2 regions of the Paenibacillus sp. FSL K6-1558 genome follow, and region 2 is predicted to be linked to the other one. Evidence: a T-box and tRNA genes for the amino acid it is inferred to sense, from the RefSeq annotation. Region 2 holds a T-box; the other holds one or more tRNA genes.

Region 1 (4,197 bases), 770 kb from region 2:
TTTCCAGTCCAAACCGATACCCTTTGCCCGAACATTAATGTTGTTTTTCAAAGCTTGAACCATACCATTCGACTTTGCATCACCAACAAGAATGAGGTTACTGCTTCCAATCTCACGTTTCAGCTTCTGCTTCAACTGTTTTCGATCCCGAACTACATCGTACTTCATGCCAAATACATCAAAAATCTGAGTTAACTTGCTGGTCGCTTGTTCCTGTTGTTTTGCTGCTTCTTTGCTCACCTGATCTCCAAGTACAATGGTTAATGGCTCCCCTCGAAAGGACTTTTCCATTAAACGAATCATTACTTCGTAAGGCAGATTTGGAATGTTATTCACTACTGCTTCATACTGCGGCTGATAGGCATCATGCATATATGCTGCAAGTTCCTTCTCCGACATTTGATATTCCTGCTTAAGCTCAAATCCTGGCTCCATTAAAGCTTTTTCCATGTCCTGACGCTGTTCTTTACCAAGAACATCCTCAATAGTACCAAGTAATCCATCGATTGTAGCGTTTTGATAGACAAAGCGATTAAAATACTCCTTCATGAACGCATCAAATTTTTGTTCACCAACAGAGCGGTATAATTGATAAATGGCCTGACGACCCTTTTGGTAAAATACATAATCAGCCATTTCTCCTACTTGTTCATTCGTTGACGCGATTGGCAGATCAATAGGTGAAGGATCTAGCTGAATGGATCTGAAACCTCCCAGCTTATTGCCCTGCTTTTCTAAAAAATACACCGTGGAGAATTCGGCAAAACCTTCATCCAGAAAGGATTCCGTTTCGGAGTTGTTCCCTATCAAAGCATGAAACCACTGATGTGCAATCTCATGTACAAACGTGGTATCATCTTCAGGCGATAACCCCGCAGCACGCTCCGGCATCTGTATTAATCTTGAATATTCTACGCCAAAGCCATCCACATAAGTCTCGATGACACGAAATTCGGGATACGGGTATTTACCATATTTCTCACTGTAAAACGCAATGACTTTAAATGCATAATCGATATATTTATCCACTGCAGCTTTCTTGGCAGGATCATCACCCGAGTAAAAATATTCCACGGTTAGACCATTACGCGTCTCACGTTCTACCTTGAAGTTGGCGCCAGCAAAAAAAGTAAATTCTCTGGTGTTCGCTGCGCGCGCTGTAACCACTTTTCGTCCCTGTTCAGCACTGACTTTGGAAGTGATATCACCAGGCATGACCACCTGATATGACTCAGGCACATTGAACTCAACATCGAAATCGGATGAGGTATAGTAATCACTCTCGAATGAAGTGCTGTACGGTGTCTTATTCCATTGATGTGTAGTCTCGTCATACACAGACATCACAGGAAACCAATGTGCTCCGTTGACCTGATCCTTGTAATACGATATTCGTTGCATACCATAAGGAATGTCGATCCGATAATCCACTTGGAAAGTAATTGACTGACCCGGTTGTAGAGGTGCCTTCAATTGTACATGTAATGCCTGATCTTTCTTATCAAAAAGAAGCTTCTCTCCTTGCTGCGTCACTTCCACAATATCCATCCCGCCCAAAAAATCTGACGCTTTCTTCTCCGGGTGTTCTTTGGCTATTTGCTCATTCTGGTCTGTATACATAATTGTTTGTGTTGCTTTGGATCGATTCGAATCTGCATAGGTATGCATGACCAACTCTTGAAGGGTATCTTTGCTCGTATTCAGGTAGGTCACCGTCTGGCTACCCTGTATTGTCATGTCTTTTTCGTCCAGACGTGCTTTGATCTGGTACTGAATCGGGGATTGATCTTGAGACATGGCTTGTTGTGAGCGCATGCGAAAAGCTTGTTGCATCTGGAACGCTTTCTGCGTTGTCTCAGAACTCGCAGCCAAGCTCTCCCCCTTCGAAGAGGTGGCATACGTAGTGTGGATAAATGAGGATGTTGTGAGCGCCAGTACCATTGTGCTTAATATGGCCTTTTTCATCACGTTTTTGTTAGTAGATTGGGTTTTTGAAGCGTGCATGTTCTCTCTCCTCTGTTCTATGTTGTTTGCTTTCTACAACAATAAGAGATCAACCTTACATTGAATTTAGGTTTGGTTTAAATTTTGTTTAAAAAAGCATAGCATGTCCCCATTCCCGCACCGAATTCTCCCCCAAAAGCCGATTTAACCATCCATATTGGTTCAGAAAAAAGAAAAAAAGCCTTGCGTAGCAAGGCTTCTTAAGTATGATCTGTAGTGGGCTCGAACCACTGACCCCTACCCTGTCAAGATAGTGCTCTCCCAGCTGAGCTAACAGATCATGTATATTAGGTTTCGTTCAATGAAGTAACAGTATCATACCAAGTAAACGTGTTCATTGTCAATCATTAAATTGGTTTTAAATCATCCATATTGGAGCACAATAATGGAAAGCTTACAATATTCTGCAATAGGAGAATGTATAGTGATGATGAATAAAAATACTGACCAATCGCTTAATCCACACCATAACAATAAACAACTGAATAAATACTGGAAGCTCACTGCTACTCATGTTGCCGTTTTGCTCATTCTCGCCTGTACCTTGACTGGTTGCAGGCTGGAACGGGACGAGCATACGGTACAATTTCAGCAATTGCACCAACCGAATCAACAAAATGAATCGCTGCCTGTCTGGATGGACGTCTACTCCAAATCCGTAAATCAAGAGGTATACTCCCCTCAGGGAAACAGTGAGTTTTTGCCTTAAATAGCAGAATGAGATCTAGAGCCTTTATCAGAAGTACATACTCACTCTTCTTCATCCCATTTGCGTGAGTATGCCTTCTTGGTCACATAATATAACAAAGCGATCATTCCCGCCGACATAAGCAATGTAATGGTCATAATAGCCGCCATTCCCATGACTCTCCTCCTCCTCCAAAGTCCCAATATGTACCAAACTTAACTATACAGGAAAAGCATTTTTTTGTATAATGCAGTCTGAACTTGTGCGCATGGAGCAGAAAGAAGGAATCGAATTTGGCAGCAGAAATTAGTTATGTCACGACAGAAGAAGAATTGAAGCAAGCTCTTGGGATTCGCCGTCAGGTTTTTGTCATTGAGCAACAAGTGCCCGAAGAACTCGAAATAGATGAATACGATGTTATCAGTCCTGACGTGCATCATGTATTGCTTCATACCGATGGGCAGGCTGTCGCCACAGGTCGTCTCATCTATTACAGCAAAGATACGGCCAAAATGCAACGCATCGCTGTACTGGAGTCCTACCGTTCGTTCGGGTATGGACGTGTGCTCCTGTTAGCGATGGAGGAGCTTGCTCGTGAGCTTGGATTAACCTATTCGCTGCTGGATGCCCAGTGCCAGGCGCAGAAATTTTACGATAAACTCGGTTATGAAGTGATTTCGGAAGAACCTTTTTACGATGCCGATATCCTACATGTCCGTATGAGAAAAAGCCTGTAGTCCAGCAGAACAACTCACAACACAGGCACTACATACATTACACACCTCTCTCGAAATGTGGAATGTTGTAAAGAATGCATACTTCTCTCCAATTCGGACAGGCTAACAGGGTAAACCTATTCCCATTTGGTCATAGAAGGAGAGTGTGACATGATGGATCAAACAACACGCGAAACGTTCACAGCAGTACAAAAGAATGGTGACGGTGACTTGACCGCCTTCCAGACATCGACAGGCCGTATTCTGGATTATCAGCAAGCTCTGAACGAAGTGAAGGCTGGGGCAATCTCTGGTGTGAATGTATTCAAAGGCAAGGATGGAGAAATGTATATTCGCGGCGATGCCGACGGCGACCCGACCAACAACCTTGACCAGCTTCCGAATTTCTGATAAATGTATTCACCATACAACGCCAATCCTTACGGATTGGCGTTTTTGCTGTAACTTCTGCTGAAGTCTGTTACACCTAGGCGTACTATTCGCCCCTCAAACGAATCAGTAATCCGTAAAATATTTTACTGCATTGCCGGCAGGCTGTGTTTTTCGTACGGGCTTGGGTTCCTGCTCCCAGGCCTGCAAAATCTGTATATTTTCCAGCGTAGATGGTTGAGGCCAGGAGATATATCCGTTCTTTTCAAGCGCCTGTAGTGACTCCCGAATGTGCGCCGGGTTGCGCCCTGTCTTGGTTTCCAGTTCATCCATACGTGGAATTCGACGTTGCTGACCTGCATAGTTGACAATAATACGAAGTATTTTACGTTCAAAGTC
Region 2 (4,197 bases):
TCTGCACCGTACTTCTCGATAACATCCAGCGGGTCTACACCGTTCCCAAGAGACTTGGACATCTTACGTCCATCAGCGTCACGTACAAGACCGTGCATCAGTACATCCTTGAACGGAATTTCATCCGTAAATTCCAGGGCAGTGAAGATCATACGCGCCACCCAGAAATAAATGATGTCATAACCTGTAACGAGTACATTTGTTGGATAATAACGCTTCAGATCATCTGTATTTTCAGGCCAGCCCAATGTAGAGAACGGCCATAGTGCCGAGCTAAACCACGTATCCAGAACGTCCTCATCCTGTTTCAGCTTGCGCCCTGCATATTCAGGCAATGTTGTTGGATCTTCTGCGGATACAATCACTTCACCTGTTTCTTCGTCGTACCAAGCAGGAATACGATGTCCCCACCACAGTTGACGGGAAATACACCAGTCACGAACGTTTTCAATCCAGTTCAGATACGTTTTCTCAAAACGATCGGGAACAAAGTTAACCCCTTCGCCGCTTTGCTGCTTTTTGATTGCTCTCTCCGCGAGTGGTTTCATCTCTACGAACCATTGTGTGGACAAGTAAGGCTCCACTACTGCTCCGGTGCGCTCACTGTGTCCAACCTGGTGCATATGATCTTCAATATTAATCAGGACACCTTGTTCTTTCAGATCAGCCACGATCTGTTTGCGGCATTCGCTACGATCCAGCCCCTGATATTTGCCAGCTTCCGCATTCATTGTTCCACTTTCATCCATAACGGTAATTTGAGGCAAGTCATGACGTAAACCTACTTCAAAGTCATTCGGATCATGCGCAGGTGTGATTTTCACTGCACCGCTACCGAACTCTTTGTCTACGTAGTCATCCGCAATGACTGGAATCTCACGACCGATGATAGGCAATACGAGTGTTTTACCGATCATGTCTGCATAACGTTCATCTTTAGGATGAACGGCAACAGCAGAATCACCCAGCATCGTTTCTGGACGTGTCGTTGCCACAGTAATGTGACCACTCCCGTCTTTGAGCGGATAACGCAGATGATAGAGATGACCCTGAACTTCCTTATATTCAACCTCAATATCCGAGAGCGCCGTACGATTCACCGGATCCCAGTTAATGATACGTTTACCGCGATAAATAAGTCCTTTCTCATATAACTGCACAAATACTTTACGCACCGCTTTGGATAGACCTTCATCCAGCGTAAAACGTTCACGGGAGTAGTCGAGAGACAGACCCATTTTGCCCCATTGCTGACGAATGGTTGTAGCGTACTGGTCTTTCCAATCCCAGACTTTCTCCAGAAACTTCTCACGTCCCAGATCATAACGCGTTAATCCATCTTCACGCAGCTTCTGTTCCACTTTCGTCTGGGTCGCAATACCTGCGTGGTCAGAACCTGGCAACCAAAGTGCGTCATATCCCTGCATCCGTTTTGTACGAATAAGGATATCCTGTAGGGTAAAGTCAAGTGCATGACCGATGTGAAGCATACCTGTTACGTTCGGTGGTGGAATTACAATGGTATATGGCTCGGCATCCTTGCGTTTACCCGCTTGGAAATACCCGCGCTCCGTCCAGGTGGAGTACCATTTATCTTCTGCCGCCTTCGGGTCGTAAGTCGTCGGCATTTCAGTTGTTGCTTTTTTTTGTTCAGACATGTTTCATTCCTCCGTTACGTCATCTTCATCGCTAAAAAAACAAAAAAACCTTTCATCCATCAAAGGACGAAAGGTTAGCTTTCGCGGTACCACCTTTGTTTCACGCTGATAACAGAGATCATGGTTCATGCTCTCAATCGGACGGCGTGACACTTCAAGCAGATAACGGCTGCGACCGGCCTATCCTACCTCCGAGGTTAATGAATGTATTACATCCACCTCCAGTACTCAAACAGGCAACTCCCGGGCGACTTCGATCAGTTGGTTCCTGCGGAATCTCACAGCGCATCGATCCCACTCTCTGAAAGGTCATACTGTCTACTACTCCCGATCCACGTCATTATTCAAAAAATCCTAAACACATCATACCTTGCTCGTGCGTGATAGTCAACCTGACAACAGCGGAACGAGGTTATTAGACAACCAAAATGTTCAAAAACAGGTACAACCCGCAATTCCTATGAGGAATTACGGGCTGTTTTATAGGATACGGTATCCTGAACCGGGAGACTAAGGAATATATAGAATCTGTCCTTCTTCAACAACCTGTTCAGTTAATCGATTATATAACTGAAGCTCCCTGGTGCTAAGCTGATATCTGTCTGCAATGGCATCGAGTGTTTCTTCGCGCTGTACGATGCACAGCTTGACTTTGCGGAATGGCGTCTGATCCACAATCGTACCCAGGAACAGATTTTTCCATTCTACATCTTCTGCCTGACGATCCTCTTCCGAAACAACTCCATCTGAAACCTCCTCACTGCGTTCACCCTCAACTTCACGGACGGCCCGGCCGGATGATAACAGAGAAGAAATGCCCACGCCTTCTTCTTCTCTTCGTGACGATTCTTTCTTGCTACCAAAAGCAACCTTAAGCTCTGGCTTGTCTTCCGCCTCAGCTATTGCCTCAGGGAGGAATTCCTCATTCTGTAACAGCGAGGCTTCCTCTGCCACTTCCAGTGAAGGCCGATCTTCTTCGGGCTGAGCCGGTTCAGATCCAGCAAATACATCTTGCCAGTTCTCTGTCTGCGGCTGTGCCACAGCATTCGAAATGAACTGCTCTCCTTGCGAACCACCTGACCGCGCTTCTTCAAAGTGCCATACCTCAGGCGTAGTTTCTTCAAGAGGTTTCCATGCTGCTTCAGAACGCGCCTGCTCAGAAGCCTCTGAACTCCATAATCCTGAATTTTCGGATACACTATTTACCGAAGGTTCAGACCATGCTGAGGCTTCATCTTCTATCGGAAGCAATGGCTCCGCTTCAGGATAAGAAGCTAGTCTGTCAGCCGTTTCAGCCATGAATGACGAGATTGGAGAAGGGACTTCATGCATTTCATGTGATGCCTGTGATGGTACAATCCCCTCATCTGAATCAGGCAATCTATTTTCATCCGATTCATCCGTTGAAGCAACATCAGATGGTAGTGGCTCGGCAGATGACTGGTTCCAGTAGGCTTGCGATAGTTCTTCATACCCTGATTGCTGTTCTATTCTTGGCAACAAATCAGCAGATTCCGGAGAACCATATGCAACAAGCTCAGCCGCATTCGCCAGCTCTTGCTCTTCGTTACGCAACCCGGCTTGTTCCGACAGCTCCAACAGCTCGGACTGCTCTGTCTGACTCAATTCGTTCTCTCTGCTGTCAGGCTGAGCCTCGGGGGAATGAACAACCGTGAATTCATCTGCCGACCACACTTGTGGCTCTTCTACCGGGAAACCTTCAATCCCTCGCAGGGACAATACACCTGTAATGTTCAGACTTCGGCTAGATAACAGGTCTACATCGAAATTTTCAATCTCGATTGAAATATCATCAATGGATCTAACCCGGTTCAATGGCACGGTAATTTCGACTGGAATAAAATGCTTTAATTCCTCCGAATCCTCGCTCTCCCCCCGGTATGTTCCTGTAAGTAGCAGATGCCCCCTCAAGGTAGCATGGTCGTCCTGTCCAATCACCTGAATACGCGGATAGAGTTCAATTTCCTCCAATTCCTCAATGGCAGGCACTCCCTCAGACAAATGAACGCGCTCATAAATATCGAACCGCAAACCGTATGGTTGATTCAACAAAGGTGGCGTCCTCCTTTCGGCATATGTTCACCATGATCCTTCTCATGGGACTGATCCATGGTCCAATCCTTCGTTACCCATCTATATGCCTGAACTAGGGTGGGCATGCCACCTTTGTTAAAAAAGCCCGTTCTGTTTGCTACACTTTTTAAACACCTTAGAAAGCCAAAAACAAAAAAACAGACCCAGTAAATCAGGTCTGTCCTTCTACGCTATGACTCTCCCTCGCTGCCAATTGTTCAAAATCCGCTGGCCAGGGGTCTTGTACTTCAATTAAGGCTCCGGTTAAAGGATGGTTAAAGCTCAGCACTTCGCCATGCAATGCCTGCCTGCCTATGATGTCCGAACGCCCCCCGTACAGTTTGTCACCGACAAGAGGGTAGCCAGCATAGCTGAGATGCACGCGAATCTGATGTGTACGCCCTGTTTCCAGCTTCAGACGTACCAGCGTTGCCCTCTCCCATAC

The links. A T-box is a leader RNA that pairs with one kind of tRNA and senses whether it is charged. The one in region 2 lies ahead of MHI38_RS10010 (valine--tRNA ligase), so its partner is inferred to be a tRNA-Val.
Region 1: it has a tRNA-Val gene. The T-box ahead of MHI38_RS10010 (valine--tRNA ligase) is inferred to sense a tRNA for this amino acid. The anticodon was not compared.

The regions. Positions count from the first base shown of each region.
Region 1 is NZ_JBBOCV010000001.1:1,559,581-1,563,777, forward strand. It holds gene MHI38_RS06675 (M1 family metallopeptidase) at 1-2,004, opposite strand, end outside; tRNA gene MHI38_RS06680 (tRNA-Val) at 2,212-2,284, opposite strand; gene MHI38_RS06685 (hypothetical protein) at 2,432-2,713, shown strand; gene MHI38_RS06690 (GNAT family N-acetyltransferase) at 2,986-3,429, shown strand; gene MHI38_RS06695 (DUF3892 domain-containing protein) at 3,583-3,819, shown strand; gene MHI38_RS06700 (hypothetical protein) at 3,925-4,197, opposite strand, start outside; gene MHI38_RS06705 (hypothetical protein) at 4,190-4,197, opposite strand, start outside.
Region 2 is NZ_JBBOCV010000001.1:2,329,649-2,333,845, forward strand. It holds gene MHI38_RS10010 (valine--tRNA ligase) at 1-1,658, opposite strand, end outside; T-box leader at 1,718-2,002, opposite strand; gene MHI38_RS10015 (LysM peptidoglycan-binding domain-containing protein) at 2,169-3,731, opposite strand; gene MHI38_RS10020 (RluA family pseudouridine synthase) at 3,925-4,197, opposite strand, start outside.